Regions from separate parts of the Streptomyces sp. NPDC002573 genome, predicted to be linked through region 2. Evidence: riboswitches for the same ligand, from Rfam matches in the RefSeq annotation. Region 2 holds a riboswitch; each other region holds the start of a gene.

The links. A riboswitch is a leader RNA that binds a small molecule or an ion and turns the genes downstream of it on or off. The one in region 2 is predicted to bind cyclic di-AMP.
Region 1: linked by a shared signal. The riboswitch ahead of ACFYX0_RS01720 (transglycosylase SLT domain-containing protein) and the one ahead of ACFYX0_RS20055 (M23 family metallopeptidase) in region 2 are both predicted to bind cyclic di-AMP.
Region 3: linked by a shared signal. The riboswitch ahead of ACFYX0_RS29440 (M23 family metallopeptidase) and the one ahead of ACFYX0_RS20055 (M23 family metallopeptidase) in region 2 are both predicted to bind cyclic di-AMP.
Region 4: linked by a shared signal. The riboswitch ahead of ACFYX0_RS15895 (NlpC/P60 family protein) and the one ahead of ACFYX0_RS20055 (M23 family metallopeptidase) in region 2 are both predicted to bind cyclic di-AMP.

What each region holds. Positions count from the first base shown of each region.
Region 1 covers NZ_JBIARC010000001.1:363,299-368,031, reverse strand. Annotated here, with positions in the region: gene ACFYX0_RS01730 (FAD-dependent oxidoreductase) at 1-1,098, shown strand, start outside; gene ACFYX0_RS01725 (HAD family hydrolase) at 1,671-2,537, shown strand; gene ACFYX0_RS01720 (transglycosylase SLT domain-containing protein) at 2,599-3,108, opposite strand; cyclic di-AMP (ydaO/yuaA leader) riboswitch at 3,113-3,313, opposite strand; gene ACFYX0_RS01715 (polyprenyl synthetase family protein) at 4,140-4,733, shown strand, end outside.
Region 2 covers NZ_JBIARC010000020.1:15,845-20,577, reverse strand. Annotated here, with positions in the region: gene ACFYX0_RS20070 (dihydrofolate reductase family protein) at 1-1,122, shown strand, start outside; tRNA gene ACFYX0_RS20065 (tRNA-Met) at 1,206-1,279, shown strand; gene ACFYX0_RS20060 (PP2C family protein-serine/threonine phosphatase) at 1,453-2,931, shown strand; cyclic di-AMP (ydaO/yuaA leader) riboswitch at 3,198-3,354, shown strand; gene ACFYX0_RS20055 (M23 family metallopeptidase) at 3,366-4,379, shown strand; gene ACFYX0_RS20050 (aldo/keto reductase) at 4,578-4,733, shown strand, end outside.
Region 3 covers NZ_JBIARC010000036.1:84,167-88,899, forward strand. Annotated here, with positions in the region: gene ACFYX0_RS29435 (pitrilysin family protein) at 1-985, shown strand, start outside; cyclic di-AMP (ydaO/yuaA leader) riboswitch at 1,210-1,421, shown strand; gene ACFYX0_RS29440 (M23 family metallopeptidase) at 1,434-2,168, shown strand; gene ACFYX0_RS29445 (GntR family transcriptional regulator) at 2,367-3,062, shown strand; gene ACFYX0_RS29450 (HPr family phosphocarrier protein) at 3,306-3,587, opposite strand; gene ACFYX0_RS29455 (GNAT family N-acetyltransferase) at 3,760-4,733, shown strand, end outside.
Region 4 covers NZ_JBIARC010000014.1:53,567-58,299, reverse strand. Annotated here, with positions in the region: gene ACFYX0_RS15915 (PP2C family protein-serine/threonine phosphatase) at 1-1,183, shown strand, start outside; gene ACFYX0_RS15910 (SHOCT domain-containing protein) at 1,205-1,702, opposite strand; gene ACFYX0_RS15905 (hypothetical protein) at 1,809-2,012, opposite strand; gene ACFYX0_RS15900 (hypothetical protein) at 2,124-2,651, opposite strand; cyclic di-AMP (ydaO/yuaA leader) riboswitch at 3,044-3,216, shown strand; gene ACFYX0_RS15895 (NlpC/P60 family protein) at 3,224-4,733, shown strand, end outside.

The DNA.
Region 1 (4,733 bases), on a different contig from region 2:
GTGAGCTGGCGCGACCACATGCCCGAGGGCATGCTCCTGAAGTCGACCCCGGTCGCCTCGAACATCGACGCCCCCCAGAGCGGTCACACCCTGGTCGACTACTGCGACGCGGCGGGCATACCCCGGCTGGTGACCGACGAGGACATCATCCCGGTCGAGGCGTTCATCGGCTACGGTGAGTGGTTCCAGGAGAAGCTGGTGCCCGAGCTGGAGCGGGTCAGGGTCGTCTCCGTGGACCGCCGTCCGGGCGGCGGTTTCGACCTGAAGCTGGACTCGGGCGAGCAGTTCGCGGCGCGGGCGGTCGTGGTGGCCACCGGTCTGTCGGGCCTCGCCCACCTCCCGCCGGAGCTGGCCGCCGCCGCGGTGGACGGCCCCACCCCCGCGGGACCGGTCTCCCACAGCTCCCAGCACCATGACCTGACCCGGTTCTCCGGCAAGGAGTTGGTGGTCATCGGCGCGGGGCAGTCCGCCCTGGAGACGGCCGCGCTCGCGGCCGAGGCGGGCGCCCGGGTGCGGGTGATCTCGCGGGGCGAGGGCAGGGTGGCCTTCGGCGCGCCCCCCTGGGAGCAGCCGAGGCTCCGTCCCGAATCGCCGTTCGGGCGTGCCTGGTCCCTGTGGGCGTTGAGCTACTACCCGCAGCCCTACCGGTTCCTCCCGGACCAGACCCGTCACTACCTGGTGCGCCGGGTTCTCGGCCCGCTCGGCGCGTGGTGGCTGCGCGACCGCTTCCAGAGCAAGGTGCAGGTGCGTGAGGTTGCCCGGGTGGTCGGCGCCTCTGCGTCGGACGGCAGCCCCGTTCTGACGATCCGGACGCACGCGGGGCGCACGGAGGAACTCACCGCGGACCATGTGATCGCCGCCACCGGCTACCGCGTGGACATCGCTGCGATGGATTTCCTGGGCCACGAGCTGCGCACGCAACTTGCGGTGAGCCGGGGCACGCCGAGGCTCGGCGCGGGCTATGTGTCCTCCGTGCCGGGCCTGTACTTCACGGGCCTGCCCGCGGCGTCCTCGTACGGCCCGGTGATGCGCTTCGTGTGCGGCACGGAGTTCGCCTCGCCCCGGCTGGCGAAACACCTGGCCGCGGTGCACGGCTGAGGGCGCGAGGCCGGGCCGGCCGGGGATCGACGGACGACGGGCTGGGGGGTGGCATCGCCACGCCCCAACCCGTCGGCGTGGTGCGGGCGCACGAGAACGCGCCATCGTCTGCCACCACAGCGCGTACAACTCCTCGGAGGAGTCCCGCACGGGAGACGTACTCCCGCACTGCCGCTCCAGGGACCCACCAGGGTGTGGTCTCGTCACCCGCGACCGGCGGTTCCAGGACACCGGTTCGTCCTACCCGCCGTTCCGCGTCGTGCGGCCGTACGCACTCCGGGTGGCCGTTCGTGCGCTGGGGCGCCGGCTGTTGGACGCGGGCGCCTGAGCGCCCGATGCGTGCACCGGCCGCGCGTGGTGCTGCCGCGCGCCGGGTGGGTCTGCGGTGCGGTCCCGGGGCCGAAGGGCGGGGCCAGTACCGGGGCGGGGCGTGCCGGGGCAGGGTGTGGTCGTGTTCCGGACAGGGCTGGGCAACTCCGGTTCCGTGTTACGGGAGTTCGGTGGGCACGGGATACCGGACGTCGTCCGGTTCGCGCCGAGTCGCTGGGGCGTTCCATCCGTATTCTCTGATCATGGCCGCACCGCTCGCATATTCACTCATCGCCACTGACCTGGACGGAACGCTGTTGCGTCACGACGACACGCTCTCCGACCGGTCAAGGGCCGCGCTGGCGCGGGCCTCCGCGGCAGGCGCACAGCACCTGGTCGTGACAGGGCGCCCGGCGCCCAGGGTGCGGCCGCTGCTCGACGACCTCGGCAGCACGGGGCTCGCGGTGTGCGGGCAGGGCGCGCAGGTCTACGACGCCGGTACGAACCGGCTGCTGTTCTCCGTCACCCTGGACCGGGAGTTGGCCGAGACCGCACTCGGCAAGATCGAGGCCGAGGTGGGGCAGGTGTACGCGGCGGTGGACCAGGACGGGGTGGACGGGCTCACGCTCATCGAACCCGGCTACCGGATGCCGCATCCCACCCTGCCCGCGGTACGGGTCGAGCGGCGCGACGACCTGTGGTGCGAGCCGATCAGCAAGGTGCTGCTGCGCCATCACGCCCTGTCGGACGACGAGTTGGCGACGGCGGCCCGCGCGGCGGTGGGCTCCCTGGCGACGGTCACCATGTCCGGGCCGGGCACCGTCGAGCTCCAGCCGTGCGGCATCACCAAGGCGACGGGGCTCGCGCTGGCGGCCGGCCATCTGGGGCTGGGGCCGTCGGAGACCATCGCCTTCGGCGACATGCCCAATGACATCCCGATGTTCGACTGGGCCGCGCACGGGGTGGCGATGGCCAACGCCCACCCCGAACTCAAGGCTGTGGCGGACGAGATCACCACGTCGAACGAGGACGACGGCATCGCCGTCGTCCTCGAACGAATCTTCGCCGGTCACCGGCCGCCGGCCGACAGCGCCGGCCGGCGCCCCGCCGGCTATTACCAGGCCTACTGATCGGCTGCCGGGCCCACCGGTGGGGTGTCAGGTTCCTACCGGCAGGCGACCGACAGGCCTCCTAGTAGGCACTGTTGACGTTGTCGATCGAGCCGTACCGGTGGGCGGCGTAGTTGCACGCGGCCGTGATGTTGGCCACCGGGTCGTAGGGATCGAACGACGTGCCGGGCACGTGGTACGCGGCGAAGGTCGGGTCGATGATCTGGAGCAGGCCCTTGGAGGGGATTCCCTTGCGGGCGTTGGAGTCCCAGAGGTTGATGGCTCTCGGGTTGCCGGACGACTCGCGCATCACGTTGCGGTAGATGCCGTTGTACGTGCCGGGGATACCGTGCTGGGCCATGACATCCAGCGACTGACGGATCCAGCTGTCGAGGGTGGTGCCTCGGGTCTTCACGACGGTGACGGAGGTGACGTTCCCCGGCTTGCCGGGCGCGGCGGAAGCGGCGGTCGCTCCCATGACCGGCAGGGCGAGAAGGGCGGCACCCGTCCCCGCGATTGCGAGGGCACGGGTGAGACGGGCGGCCTTGGAGCCACGGTCCCGACGGCGTGCGGGCAGTGCGAAAGCGGACATGTCGCGTTCCTCTCCTGCGCCTGCGAGGTGAGCTGTCGGGTTCGGGCGGGGAGGTGCCCGGCTGTGTCCTCGATGCCGAGGCCACGGTTTCACCCCTAGCCGTTCCGGTGTGGTGGCCGGACCGGCGGCTTACCTGGGTCCCCCGCTCCTGCCGTCATGGGTCGAAGGGCTTCCGAGTGGTGGCAGGATTCGGCGTTCCGCTCGGATCGAGGGGAAGGTATGCGATAGCACATGTCGGAAACAAGCCTTCAAGTCGCACTCCATCCGTATTGACCTTGAAGTGCGGGAATAAGATCGGTGATCCGGATTGTTGAGCCAGGCTCAAGTTGCTATTAGCAAAGCCGGAGTTGGCGGAACGTTCGCGGTGACGCGCATGTCGAGCATGTGAGCTATTTCACTGCCACTCCCGTGATCGCCACCGGCACTTCATTGCATAAGTGCTTAATTCGGACAAAACGACCAGGCCTCATGCGGTCCGGCTCGGGCGCCTCGAGTGGGTCGGGGCTGCTCGTGCGGCCTGGACTCCCTTGTCGGCAAGGGGTGTTCTCGGGATTCGCCCGGCTGGGAGGGGTGAGCCTCCGGTCGGCGCGTGCGGCGTACGCGGGCGGGTGGGTGTAGTGGAGTTGCTGGGAGTGCGGGGGAGTCGCAGGGGGCATCCGGTGGCTGAAAAGGGGTGCTCCGGGGGGCGGGGTGGTGATGCGCGAGGAGAGTGGAGGGGTGCCCGGCGCCCGCGAGCCCAGTGGGCAAATGGTGCGATTCATGACGTAAAAGGTGCTTTTCGCTTATGTCAGCGAATGTCTGTTCGTATCAGATGATCAAGAACATACCGTTCGTGATCCGATACCGCCCGGCCTGGAACAGTGGGCGCTCGTGGTGATCGAAACGTGACCGGATACGCTGACTTGAGTGATGGCGGCGACAGATCGACAAACTCGACAAGTCACGTCGACGAACGGCGTCATCGACCAAGTGACCGTCCTTGAGACCGACCGTGTGAGCGTCAGCAGACGTCAGCAGACAGGAGACCCCACGTGACCGTCGTCGGGCCGTTCGGGCTGAGCGTGCGGGACCAGGCTCTGGAAGCCGATGTCCAGGCCGGATTGGCGGCTGTCGAGGAAGGGCTGCTCGAGGCCACCAAGAGTGAGGTGCCCTTCATCACGGGGGCCGCGCAGCACTTGGTGCGTGCGGGTGGGAAGCGGTTCCGGCCGCTGCTCGTGATGCTCGCGGCACAGTTCGGCGATCCGTACGCGCCCGGGATCGTGCCCTCGGCCGTGGTCGTGGAGCTGACCCATCTCGCCACCCTCTACCACGACGATGTGATGGACGAGGCCGAGGTGCGGCGCGGGGTGGACAGCGCGAACACCCGCTGGGGCAACTCGGTGGCGGTCCTCACGGGTGACTTCCTGTTCGCGCGGGCGTCGCACATCCTGGCCGATCTCGGCCCGGAGGCGGTCCGGATCCAGGCGGAGGCGTTCGAACGCCTGGTCACCGGTCAGATCCTGGAGACGGCGGGTCCGCGGGACGGCCGTGACCCCGTGGAGCACTATCTCGACGTCCTCGGCGGCAAGACCGGCTCGCTGGTCGCGGTGGCATGCCGCTTCGGGGCGATGATGTCGGGCGCCGAC
Region 2 (4,733 bases):
GCCGCCGTCTCCCTCGACGGCTTCCTGGACGACACCGGCCCCGAGCGGCTCCTGCTGTCCGGACCGGAGGACTTCGACCGGGTCGACGAGGTGCGGGCGGGCAGCGATGCGATCCTCGTCGGCGCGGGCACGCTGCGCACCGACAACCCGCGGCTGCTGGTCTACTCCGAGGAGCGGCGCGCGGCCCGGGTCCGCGCCGGGCGGCCGGAGTACCCGCTGAAGGTCGCGGTCAGCGCGTCCGGTGATCTCGACCCGGACGCCCTCTTCTGGCACACGGGGGGCGCGAAGGCGCTCTACACCACGGACAAGGGCGCGGAGCGGCTGAGCGGGCTGCTGCCGGCGGACGTGGACGTGGTCGCGCTCGGCCCCGACGTGGAGTGGCGCGCCGTGCTCGCTCACCTCGGTGACGTCAAGGGCGTGGGCCGGCTGATGGTCGAGGGCGGCGGGCAGGTGCACACCCAGCTGCTGCGGCAGGGCCTCGCGGACGAGCTGCAACTCGTCCTCGCGCCCCTGGTCGTGGGGCAGCCCGACGCGCCGCGGATGTTCGGGCCGGGGGCGTACCCGCCCGGACGGATGCGGCTGCTGGAGACGCGGCCGGTCGGGGACGTCGTGCTGATGCGCTACGCGCCCACCGCGCCCGGCACCGGCAGGTCGGCCTCCGCCGCCGACCGGCGCTGGCTGGAGACCGCGTGCGAGCTGGCGGCGCAGTGCCCGCCCTCCCGGACGGCCTTCAGCGTGGGTGCGGTGATCGTCGCGGCCGACGGCACGGAGCTGGCCCGGGGGCACTCCCGGGAGGGCGGGGACCCGGTGGTGCACGCGGAGGAGGCGGCCCTGGCGAAGCTGGACCCGGCGGATCCGCGACTGGCCACCGCGACGGTCTACAGCAGCCTGGAGCCGTGCGCCCGCCGCGCCTCCCGGCCCGCGCCGTGCGCCCGGCTGATCCTCGACGCCGGGGTGCGGCGGGTGGTCACGTCCTGGCGTGAACCGGACACGTTCGTGGCGGCGGCGGACGGCAACGGGCTGCTGACGTCGCAGGGGGTGGATGTGGTGGTACTGCCCGAGTACGAGGAGCGGGCCAAGGCCCCGAACGCCCATCTGCTGTCCCCGGACGAAGGCCGCTGACGGCCGGAGAACGGTGGTGAAGCCCCGCGGACGTAAACCTGTGTGCTTCGTGTCCTGCGCATGGCGTACACTGGAATCACCGACGCGGGGTGGAGCAGCTCGGTAGCTCGCTGGGCTCATAACCCAGAGGTCGCAGGTTCAAATCCTGTCCCCGCTACTGAAGGCCGAGGGCCGGAATCCGAAAGGGTTCCGGCCCTCGGTTTTTTCTGTTCTCTTCACCCACTTCTCCCCCTTCCCGGCCGGGGTCTCTCCTATCCCCGTCCACAGGGTGTGTACGCCGGTCGGCCCACAGCGGTCGCCCCTCGCCCGTCCTGCGTGAAGCCTGGACGGGTGGTTCAGCAAGGAGGCGCGTGGCGGATCGATGCGCCGTGCGACGAGCAGGGCAGCGGGTCAGGACCCGGAACTCCGTACGAGGGGAGCGGCATCCCTTACGACCGCACCAGCAGCGGCCCGGCCGTGCATCCTTCCCCGAAGGACAGCGAACCGCCCGACGATCGGGCCGACGGGCGATCCCACGACCGGCGCGACGACCGGCGCGACGGCCGACCCGACGCCCGATCCGAGGGCCGACCCGACGGCCGACCCCACGATCAGTCCGACAGCCGACTCCACGTCCGGTCCGAGGACGCCCGCTCGCCGGGCACCGGGCCCGACGACGCGGGGACGACGGAATCCCGCCCGCCGGGCACCGGCCCCGGGCACGTCCGTCCCCCGGAGCCCGGCCCGGCGGAGAGCCGGCGGAGTTCGTACGCGCGGGCGTTCCTGCGGGCCCTGCCCGCGCTGCTCATCGGCCTCGGCGTCTGCTGCGGCCGGCTGACCCCGTCCGTCTTCCCGTCCGTCCCCCTCTTCACCGCCGCGCCGCTCGTCGCCGCGCCCCTGCACTCGCTGCGCGGCACCGTCGTCACCGGTACCGCGGCCCTCGCCGCCGTGCTGGCCGTGCATCTCGGGCTCGGGGCGTCCGGCGCGGCCACCGAGGCGGTCACCACCGCCGCGGCCGCCGTGCCCGCCGTGCTGATCAATGTGCTCGTACGCCGCAACGACGCCCGCCTCGCCTCCGCCCGCCGGATCGCCGAGGCCGCCCAGCGCGCCGTGCTGCCCGAACCCCCCGCGCGGATCGGGGGGCTACGGATCGCCGCCCGGTACGAGGCGGCGCAGGCCGACGCCTACATCGGCGGCGACCTGTACGCCGTCCAGGACTCACCGCACGGTGTACGGCTCGTGGTCGGGGACGTGCGGGGCAAGGGGACGGGTGCCGTGGCCGCGGTCGCCGTGGTGATCGGCGCCTTCCGGGAGGCGGCCGAGCAGGAGGCCACGCTGGAGGCCGTCGCCCAGCGCCTGGAGCGGGCGCTGTCGCGCGAGGGCATCCGCCGGGACGGCCCGGACGCCGACGAGGAGTTCACCACCGCGGTCCTCGCGGAGATCCCGCACGGGGAGGAGGGCGTCGTCCGGATCGTCGACCGGGGGCACCCCGCCCCCCTGCTTCTGCTCCCGGACGGCACCCTGCGCGAACTGGAGGCCCGCGAGCCGGCGCTGCCGCTCGGCATGGGCGATCTGGCCCCTGGGTCCGACGGCGCGGAGAAGTGGGACTTCCCGCCCGGTTCGACGCTGCTCTTCTTCACGGACGGCGTCTCGGAGGCACGGGACGCGCGCGGCGAGTTCTACGACCCGGCCGACCGCCTCGCCGGGCGGGTCCTGCCCACCCCCGGCGCCGTGCTCGCCGCCGTGACGGAGGACGTCGCCCGCCACACCGGCGGCCAGGCGACGGACGACATGGCGCTGCTCGCCGTGCGCCGGTCCGAGCGCCGCTGAACCCGTCGAGGGCCAAACGCCGCTGCACGTCCGGGCGTTGTCACGGTGCGTGAGTGGGTGGTCCTCTTCCGATAACAACTGACGCACCGTCAGAACAGTTGGTGCGGGTGAGGTGCGGTCAACTCGCCCGTTTTACGCTGATCGTGTCGTTAAAGTCCTGGCCAGGAGCGTTAATGATCTGTCCGAACAGCTTGGAATCCAGGCCCGACGTCTATTAACGTTCGATAACGCAGCGCGGTCGTCCCAGCCGTCACCAGAGGCGGCTCCGTGCGCGTGTGCCGAATCCCGCAAGGGAGCCGGGGAACCACCACCTTGGGGTGAATCGAGCGGGTATCGCCGTGTCAAAACGGCTGGTATACGCGCGTAGGAGACCTTCCCCTCCGAACCCGTCAGCTAACCCGGTAGGCGAAACGGAAGGAAAGGAGTGCGCCCACGTGGCGTCCAACCGGCCTGCCGAGAGCACCTCGTTCGCCCCTGGCGGCACGCAGACCATCGGGTTTGCGCCCCGCCCCGACGAGGGCCCCTGGGAGGAGTGGAATCCCACTGAGGATTCCGTCCGCCCCGTTCGCGGTCGGCACCGCGTCACCAGGCAGCGCGGCGGCGGACTCGCCCGCAGCTCCACCGTTCTCGGCGTCGGCGTGATGGCCGCGGTCGGCGCGGGTGGCATGGCCACCGCGCAGACCGGCAAGCCGCCGGTGTCCATATCCCTCCCCGACCTCTCCTCGGTCACCCACTCGGCCAAGGAGCTCATCGGCGAGGACACCAGCGCCCCCGAGGGCTCCGCCACCGCCCTGAGCGACGCCGGCGTGAGCACCACCGACGCCGCCGCGGGCACCAAGGACGCGGGCGAGGCGCTGCGCAGCCGGATCATGCAGCAGGCCGAGTCCCAGCAGGACCGGATCGCCGCGGCGGCCACACAGGCCGCCCAGGACGCCGCCACGAAGAAGGCCGCCGCAGCGGCGGCCAAGGCCCAGGACACCGCCGAGAAGGCGGTGGCCGCGGAGGTCAAGAAGAAGGCCGAGGCCGCCCGACTGGCGGAACTGGCCAAGCAGTTCACGCTGCCGACCTCCTCGTACACCCTGACCTCGCGCTTCGGTGACGCCGGCGCCATGTGGTCCTCCGGCTACCACACCGGCCTCGACTTCGCCGCCCCCACGGGCACGCTCATCAAGGCCATCCACAGCGGCACCGTCACCCAGGCGGGCTGGGCGGGCTCGTACGGCTACCGCACGGTCCTCACCCTCGACGACGGCACCGAGCTGTGGTTCTGCCACCAGTCGTCGATCAGTGTCAGCGTCGGCCAGAAGGTCTCCACGGGCGACGTCATCGGCCGCGTGGGTGCGACCGGCAACGTCACCGGGCCGCATCTGCACCTGGAGGTCCACCCGGGCGGCGGCAGCGCGATCGACCCGATGGCGTGGCTGCAGAGCAAGGGCCTCAACCCCTGACATCCGGGCCCGCGCCCCTGTCCCCGGCGCGTGCCACCTCCTGAAATCCGGCGGTCCTGGCGACATCCCCCCGACGTCAGGGCTGCCGGTCAGGCATGTGTGCGCCCTTCCCGGCCCGGATTCAGCAGGCCGGAATTCACCCGTGTGGAACAGCTCCGACCGGAATAAGATCTTCCGGATCGAGCGCTGAAGTAGAGCATGACTTCCCTTCGCAAGCTCGGCTCCTCGGACCTCGAGGTCTTCCCCCTCTCCCTCGGCGGCAACGTCTTCGGCTGGACCGCCGACGAGGCGCAGTCCTTCGCCGTGCTCGACACCTACACGGCGGCCGGCGGCAACTTCGTCGACACGGCCGAC
Region 3 (4,733 bases), on a different contig from region 2:
CGACGAGAGCGAGATCGAGCGCCTGGTGCGCAACCGACTCGACGAGATCCCGCACGAGATGGCCAACCCGGCCCGCCGCGCGGCCAAGGAGCTCTCCAAGGAGCTGTTCCCGGCGACCTCGCGGATGTCACGCCCGCGTCAGGGCACCGAGGAGACGGTCGAGGCCATCGACGCGGCCGCCGTCCGCAGGTTCTACGAGCGGTATGTGCGGCCCTCCACGGCCACCGCCGTCGTGGTCGGCGACCTCACCGGCGTCGACCTCGACGCGCTCCTCGGCGACACCCTCGGGGCCTGGACGGGGGAGCCCGCCAAGCCGCGCCCCGTGCCCCCGGTGACCGCCGACGACACCGGCCGCGTGATCATCGTGGACCGCCCCGGGGCCGTCCAGACGCAGTTGCTCATCGGCCGCGTCGGCGCGGACCGCCACGACCGGGTCTGGCCCGCACAGGTGCTCGGCACGTACTGCCTCGGCGGCACCCTCACCTCCCGCCTGGACCGCGTCCTGCGGGAGGAGAAGGGCTACACCTACGGTGTGCGGGCGTTCGGCCAGGTGCTGCGCTCCGCGCCCGACGGCACCGGCGCCGCGATGCTCGCCATCAGCGGCTCCGTCGACACGCCGAACACCGGCCCGGCGCTCGACGACCTCTGGAAGGTGCTGCGCACCCTCGCCGCCGAGGGGCTGACGGACGCCGAGCGCGATGTGGCCGTGCAGAACCTGGTGGGTGTGGCGCCGCTCAAGTTCGAGACCGCGGCGGCCGTCGCGAGCACGCTCGCCGACCAGGTCGAGCAGCATCTGCCGGACGACTTCCAGTCGACGCTCTATCAGCGGCTCGCCGGCACAGGCACGGTCGAGGCCACGGCCGCCGTCGTGAACGCCTTCCCGGTGGACCGTCTGGTGACCGTCCTGGTCGGTGACGCCGCGCAGATCGAGGAGCCCGTCAAGGCGCTCGGCATCGGCGAAGTGCACGTCGTACGGGCCGAGTAGACACTCCTCGTAGGAGCCCGGAACGGCGACGTTCCGAAGGGGCCCTGGTGACGACCTCCGTCACCAGGGCCCTGCCCTTTGGGTTTTGTCCGTATTGCCATAGAGGCTGCCCCTCTGCCCTGTGGGATGCGCTACAAACCCCATGCTCGGTTTGCCGGGGGACGAAGGGCCCTTCTAGCGTCTGTCGGGCTGTCCGTCAGGCAGTGCGCCGCACCCGCGGCACCGGACAGTCATCGCCGAGTCCCCGTACGGCGCGAGCCAGGGGAGCCGGGGACCCACCTTCTCGCGCCGCGCTCGCGGCCGGAGGGGCCCACTCTCGTCGCCTTCGCGCCGGAAGGGCCCACGCAGTCCCTGGGGTGAATCGGGCGCCAGCCCGTAGGAGACCTTCCTGCTCCGAACCCGTCAGCTAACCCGGTAGGCGAGAGGGAAGGAAAGGACCAGCCACTTCATGGCGTTCACCTGCGCCACCGGGAAGCACCGCCGTCCGAGCCGTGTGCAGCGCACGGCCGCGAACGCGATGGGCGTCGCGGCGCTCACCACCACCGGGGCCATCGGCACCCTGGCCGCCCCGGCCTTCGCCGCCGGGCACCCCGTCGAGGAGACGGGGCTCATGCAGGCCGTCACCCTCGGCGACTCGGTCGCGGAGAAGATCGACGCTCAGGCGGCCGCCCAGAAGCAGGCCGCCGAGGCCGCGCGCCGGGAAGCCGCGGAGAAGGCGCGCAAAGAGCGCGAGGCCAAGGTCCGCGCCGCCCGCGAGGCCGAGCGCGAGCGCCTGAACGCGTTCGTGGTGCCGATCTACCACTCGTACGTCTCCACCGGCTACAAGGCCGGCGGCTCCCTGTGGTCCTCCGGCACCCACACCGGCATCGACTTCCACGCAGCCACGGGCACGCCCGTCCACGCGGTCGGCGCGGGCACCATCGTGGAGACCGGCTGGGGCGGCGCGTACGGCAACCAGATCGTCATCAGGATGAACGACGGCACCTACACGCAGTACGGCCATCTCTCGTCCATCGGTGTCCAGGTGGGCCGGCACGTCACCCCCGGGCAGCAGATCGCCCTCTCCGGGGCCACGGGCAACACGACCGGGCCGCACCTCCACTTCGAGGCGCGCACCACCCCGGAGTACGGCTCGGACATGGACCCGGTCGCCTACCTCAGGTCACACGGCGTGAACGTCTGAGAGTCGGCCGCCCCAGGGCGCCCGCTGATGTGATGGTCCCGGCCCCTCGGCCGGGCCTTCCTCGTTTCGAACTCCTGTCTGTCCAAAAAATATCCATGGATTCCGGCCTGCCGTCGGAAATTCCGGCCCGCTGCAATAGAGTCGGCTGGACACGCGTCGACCGGGGACGTTTCGCGGGGATTAAGGCGGTGGTCGGGCATGCGTATTCCGGCGCACTCGGTATGCACGGCGATCCGTGACGACATCGTCGCGGGTCTCTACGAGCGCGGCAGCCGGCTCACCGAGGAACTCCTCGCCCGCCGCTACGGCGTCTCCCGCGTCCCCGTACGAGAGGCCCTGCGCACCCTGGAGGCCGAGGGCTTCGTCGTCACCCGAAGACACGCGGGCGCGTGTGTCGCGGAACCCACCGAGCAGGAGGCCGCCGACCTGCTGGAGATGCGGATGCTGCTGGAGCCGCTGGGGGCCGCGCGCGCCGCACAGCGCCGCACCGAGGCCCATCTCAAGGTGCTGCGCGGCCTGGTCAGACTGGGCCAGGAGCGCGCCAGGCGGGGTCCCAGCGAGGATCTGCGCTCACTGGACGGCTGGTTCCACGAGACCCTGGCGCAGGCCTGCGGCAGCCCCGCGCTCACCTCGACGCTCGGCCAGCTGCGCCACAAGATCGTCTGGATGTACGCGGTCGAGGCACCGGTCAGCCCCGTGGAGTCCTGGGCCGAGCACGGCGCCATCGTGGACGCCGTCGCGCGCGGCGACAGCGAGCGGGCGCGCGCCATCACGGCGCTGCACACCGAGCGCGCGACCGCCGCGCACCGGCTGCGTCCACCAGGCGCGGGCAACCGCGCGGACCGTGTGAGGACTTCGCAACATGCCGTAAACGTGTCGGGGTTCCGGCATTAACACAGGCGCCGTATACAAAGAGAGATATTCCGCGAAGCCCATTTCGGCTGCCCTCGTTCTCGCGCGCCCCGATAAATCCGGCGTACGTGATTTCCGGGTGTCGCGAGCAATTCTCAAGACCGCGCCGAATTTCTCGCGTGCACACCACCGGGGTGCGAAGTCCACCGCGCCCCCTGTCGTAGGACGGCGAAAGCCGCGCCCCCCGGGGGAGGCGCGGCTTTCGTGACCGGGGTGTCCGAAGGGTCAGACGGTCTCGGGGAGCTCCTCGAGGCCCTCGGCGACCAGCTTGGCCAGGCGGTCCAGTGCGGCGTCCGCGCCGTCCGCGTCGGAGGCCAGGACGACCTCCTCGCCGCCCTGGGCGCCCAGGCCCAGAACCGCCAGCATGGACGCGGCGTTGACGGGGTTGCCGTCGGCCTTGGCGATGGTCACGGGGACGCCGGAGGCCGTTGCCGCCCGGACGAAGATGGAGGCGGGACGGGCGTGGAGGCCCTCGGCCCAGCCGACGTTGACGCGGCGCTCAGCCATGTGTTGCTGCCCTTCGGTTTCAGGGTTGTCTAGACCAGTTTTCCATATGGTGAAGCGTTCCCGGACCGGACGGAAGCCCCCTCCCCGGACGGTCCGCATGCTGGACGGTCCGGGCACGGTTCCCCCAGCCTGCCTCGCGCCGTCGTCGGACGCGAGCCGTACTCTGGGGCCCATGCAGACCGCGTCGGACCGGCACGAGTACCCCGCCCACTGGGAGGCCGACGTGGTGCTCCGCGACGGTGGTACCGCGCGCATCAGGCCCATCACCGTTGATGACGCCGAGCGTCTCGTCAGCTTCTACGAGCAGGTCTCCGCCGAGTCGAAGTACTACCGCTTCTTCGCGCCGTACCCACGTCTGTCCGCCAGGGACGTCCACCGCTTCACGCACCACGACTTTGTGGACAGGGTGGGACTCGCGGCCACGATCGGGGGCGAGTTCATCGCCACCGTACGCTACGACCGGATCGGCGCCGACGGCATGCCCGCCTCCGCACCCTCCGACGAGGCCGAGGTCGCCTTCCTCGTGCAGGACGCCCACCAGGGACGCGGGGTCGCGTCGGCCCTCCTCGAACACATCGCGGCGGTCGCCAGGGAGCGCGGCATCCGCCGGTTCGCCGCCGAGGTGCTGCCCGCCAACTCCAAGATGATCAAGGTGTTCACGGACGCCGGGTACCAGCAGAAGCGCAGCTTCGAGGACGGCGTCGTACGCCTGGAACTGGACCTGGAGCCCACCGACCGGTCGCTGGCCGTGCAGCGGGCGCGGGAGCAGCGGGCCGAGGCACGGTCGGTGCAGCGGCTGCTGGCCCCCGGCTCGGTCGCCGTCATCGGCGCGGGCCGCACACCCGGGGGGGTGGGTCGCAGTGTGCTCGACAACCTCAGGGACGGCGGGTACACCGGCCGCCTGTACGCGGTGAACAAGGCCTTCGAGGGGGATCGCAAGGAACTCGACGGGGTGCCCGCCCACCGGTCGATCCGTGAGATCCCCGAGCCGGTGGATCTCGCGGTCGTCGCCGTCCCCGCGGAGGACGCCCCCGAGGTCGTCGCCGAGTGCGGCGAGCACGGGGTGCAGGGGCTGGTGGTGATCTCCGCGGGATACGCCGAGAGCGGACCGGACGGCCGCGAGCGGCAGCGGGATCTGCTGCGCCT
Region 4 (4,733 bases), on a different contig from region 2:
CCGGCAATCGGCCGTCGCGGGGCTACGAGAGCAGTGGCGGTCGAACCATGCCCTCCTGCTGCTCCCCGTCGCGCTGATCGTCGCGATCATGATCGTGGACATCCACTCCCCCGAGAGCATCCATCTCGGCCCCGCACTGGTGATCGCGCCCGCGCTCACGTCCTCGTTCGCCGGGCCCCGGCTGACCGGCCTGGTCGGGGCGCTCGCTGTGCTCGCGCAGGTCATCATCGCCGTCCTGCACGGCGGGCTGGGCACCACCAACCACATCGTGCAGATCCTCACCCTGTCCGTGCTGTCGGTGATGATCGTGGTCTACCGCGCCATCCGGGACCGGCACCGTGAACAGCTGGCCCAGGTCCGGTCGGTGGCCGAGGCCGCACAGCATGTCCTGCTGTGGCCACTGCCGGAGCACATCGGTCCGTTGCGGGTGGCGTGCCTGTACCTGGCGGCCGAGGACGAGGCGCAGATCGGCGGCGACCTGTACGCCGCCACCCGGGCCGACAGCAGGGTGCGCGTCCTGATCGGCGACGTACGCGGCAAGGGGCTCTCCGCCATCGGCGAGGCCGCCCTGCTGCTCGGAGCCTTCCGTGAGGCGGGCCACCGGCAGTCGTCGCTGCCGGATCTGGCCGCCACCCTGGAGCAGAGCGTGATCCGCTATCTGGCCGACTTCGAGCCGCCCGAGGAAATGGGCGAACGCTTCGCCACCGCCCTGCTGATGGAGATCCCCGACGGGGACCCGATCACCCGTATGACCAGTTGCGGGCATCCTCCGCCACTGCTGCTCAGTCCTGGGCACGTGGTCACCGTCCCGAGCGTGCACCCCGCACCCCCGATGGGGATCGGATCGGCGCACCCGGACGACTACCACCTGGACGTGTTCTCCTTCGAGCCCGGCGACACCCTCCTGCTCTACACCGACGGCGTCATCGAGGCCCGCGACGCCGCTGGCCGCTTCTATCCGCTCGCGGACCGCGTCGCCCAGTGGACCGAGGAGAACCCCGAGACGCTGCTGCACCGCATCCGTCGTGATCTGCTCGCCCACACCGGCGGGCGCCTGGACGACGACGCCGCGCTCATCGCGCTGCACCGGACGCCCAGCGTCCATCACGGGCGTCCGCACCAGCGGATCATTCACGCCGACGGCTTCCGTCACCGTCCGCAGAACCAGCCGCAGGGCGGGTGATGCACCCCCGGTCCCGCAACCTCAGGTGGTGAAGGGGGTGGAGGGACCCGGAGGGGTGGGCGTGGATGCCGGCTCGGACGTCGGGCGGGCCTCGGCGGCATGGCTCGACAGGACCAGTTCCTTCGCCCTGCGGAACTCGTCGTCCGTGATGTCGCCGCGGGCGCGGATCTCGGAGAGCCTGGCGAGTTCGTCGACGCTGCTGGTGGGCCCGCGGGTGCCGGCGGTCTCGCGGATGTAGTCGTCGACGGCGCGTTGCTGCGCCCGGGCCTGGGCCAGCTCCCGGCGCCCCATCTCCCTGCCGCGCACGATGACGTACGCGAAGACGCCGAGGAAGGGCAGGACGAGACAGAAGACCAGCCAGCCGGCCTTGGCCCAGCCGCCCATGGAGTCGTCGCGGAAGATGTCGAGGACGACCCGGAAGAGCAGGACGAACCACATGACCCACAGGAAGAACCACAGCAGCGTCCAGAAGGCGCTCAGCAGGGGGTAGTCGTACGCGAGGTACGTCTGTGTGACCATTTCCTCCTCCGTTCCGGGCATGCGCCCCGACAGCGGCCCCTGGGGCCTTCAGGGTGCCCCCGGCATCCGGCGGCGGGCCTCACCCGGGGCGGGTGAGCGGGCACGGTCACCCCCACTCCGGCAGCCGACGCATCTCCACGACATGCAGTCCGAGGGACTGGCAGCGGGCCAGCAGCTCGTACACCTGCGCATCGTCGAGGACGGGCCCGAACAGAAGGGTCTGGCCGGACATCGTGACGTGCTCCAGCTCGGGAAACGCCTGGGCCAGCGTCTCCGACATCTGCCCGTCGACACGGATCTCATAGCGCATGGGCTGCTCTCTCGCGGATGGCCTGGGGGCGGGCGACGTGCGCCTCTCCCCGTGATGGTCCGCTCCGATGCGCCCCCGCACCTCACCTGGTGCAGGTGAACCGTCCCGCCGTCAGTCCTTCACCGCGATCTTGAACACGATGATCAGCAGACCGATCAGCAGGTTGATCGTGGCGGACACGGCCACCAGGCGCCAGGAGGCCCCGGCATGGCGTGCGGCGGCGGCCGACCAGCCCATCTGCCCGGCCACGGAGACGGAGAGCGCCAGCCAGACCGTGCCCCGCAGGTCCAGGCCCAGCAGCGGGCTGACGGCGACCGCAGCGGTCGGCGGGACGGCGGCCTTGACGATCGGCCACTCGTCACGGCACACATGGAGAACGGTCGCGCGGTCCAGACGCGGCTGCGCCAGGCGGGCGCCGAACAGCTGGGCGTGCACATGCGCGATCCAGAACACCACGCCGGTGCTCATCAGCAGCAGCATCAGTTCGCCCCGCGGCACCGGGCCGTGGGCACCGGCCCCGACCACCACCGAGGCGGCGAGCAGGGAGCCGTAGACACCGCCGGTGTAGTCGGCACGGGCCCGGCGTTCGGCGACGCGCGCCCGGGCGACGGAGCCGTCCGCCTTGGACCTGCGTCGCATGGGGGATGACATTCCTGATCGCTCCACCTCGTCGTGCCGAAGCACCGGACTCATCGTGCCGAAGCAGCCGAATAACGGAATATCAGAAATACGACGTGAGGGCGCGCATCGGGCACAGGTGTCCCCGGCGGCGCGAGCGAGCCACCCTGCCGGTGCCCGGGGCGCCCGGTGCCGCCCACCCGGCGCGGGAACATCTTCGCGCTCCGTTCCGCCCGAAAGGCGACGCCCGGACGAGGAGCCGATCAGCGAAAAGCGGAGCTCGATGGGAACGCCCAGACGAAAATCACACTTAGGTATCGGACATTTCGCGCTTCAATCTTCACGCCAGCCACACAAGTTGGCTAAGTTGACGACTAGGCCAAGCGACTCCCTCCGGCGAACCTCGCCGGGTTGCACGGCCTCCGCCGAATCCGGTGCACCTTGACCACAACCGGAACCGGGGACCCAACCGACCACGGGGTGAATCGGCCCAACTGCCGTCGAGGCAGGGGCCGTAGGGCATACCTTCCGGATTCGTCCGCCCGAACCCGTCAGCTAACCCGGTAGGCGGAGCACGGAAGGAGTACGACCCCATGGCGCCGGAGCGAACCCCGGGCCCAGGAGGCTTCGACCTCCCCGGCAGGCGCAGGTTCACCGAGGACGACGCGCCGAGCCGCGCCGAGGTCCAGCAGCGGATCCACAGCCTGTACGACCGGGCGGAGACCGACAGCGGAACCTTCAACGCGACGCGCGCGGTGGCGACGGGGACGCAGCGGCGCGCCGATCCGGTACTCGACAGGGATCGCCGACGCGCCGATCCCGCCCTCGACGACGTGGCCCGGCAGTGGTTCGAGTCGGCGCGCCTGAGGCTGGGCCCGACCGTTCCGGCCGCGCTGCCGCGCGACAGGATGCCGGACAGGCCGTCCGCGGGCCGGACCTCGGAGCCGGCGAGTCTTCCGGTGAGCGACCTCGTCGTCCTCCTGCGCGAGCTGGGCCTGGCCGACCGGCCCGACCGCGAACTCACCGCCGGCCCGGCCGCGCGCCCCGTGGCGGAGCTGACCGCCGCTGCCGTGGCGGAACCGGCCGCGGGCCCCGCCGCGGAGCTGACCGCGGGACCCACTGCGGAGCTGACCGCCGGCCCCGTGGCCGCGCTGCCCGCCGCCCCGGCGAGGCTGCCGGAGATTCCCCAGGTCATGCCGGGCCTGGCAACCGAGCCCGAGTCGTCCGTCCCCGAGACCGCCAAGGAGCACACGCGGCAGCGGCTCTCCGCGGCCCGTGACCTGCTGGCCCAGCGGTCCGCGCGGCAGGGCACGCCGTCCCCGGCGGTCGAACCCCCGCCCGCGACGGACGCCTGGCGCCCTGCGGACGCACAGGACGGCCTGGCGGTCCAGGAGGCCTGGCAGCGGCAGCAGCCCGCCGGCCTCGGCATGGACTTCCCGGCCGCCTCCCCCGGCACAGGCCTTCCCGCCGCCGTCCCGGCGGCTCCCCTCGCACCGGATCCGCTGACGGACCCTCAATTCGCCACGGGGACCATGCCGTTGCCCGCGGCCCCCCAGGCGTTCCCGACCATGGAACCCTGGCCCGCCACCGTCGGCCAACTCCCCACCCCCGAACCCTTCCTCCCCACCCCGGAACCGTTCCTCGCCGCCCTGCAGCCGTTCCCCACCACGGAACCCCTGCCCGCCGCACCTCAACTCCCCGTCCCCGAACCGTTCCTCGCCATTCCCCAGCCCTTCCTCACCGTCGAACCGCTGCCCGTCGCCGAGGCCGTTCCCGGCGCCGGACTCCCCCTGGGGACGGGCGCGGCGCAGGAGCCGGGGTACGACACGAAGTACGCGAAGGCGGTCGCCTTCGCCCGTGCTCAGCTCGGCAGGCCCTGCCTCTGGGGCGCGGCCGGACCCGAGTCGTACGACGCCGCCGGTCTCATCCAGGCCGCCTGGAGGGCTGCCGGGGTGACTCTCCCGCGTGCGGCCCGCGACCAGTCGGTGGTCGGCACGGTGGTCCCCCTCACCGACATCCAGCCCGGTGACCTCGTGTTCTTCAACCCGGACGCGGGCCATGTCGGCCTGTGCACCGGCAACGGCATGATGATCCACGCCCCGG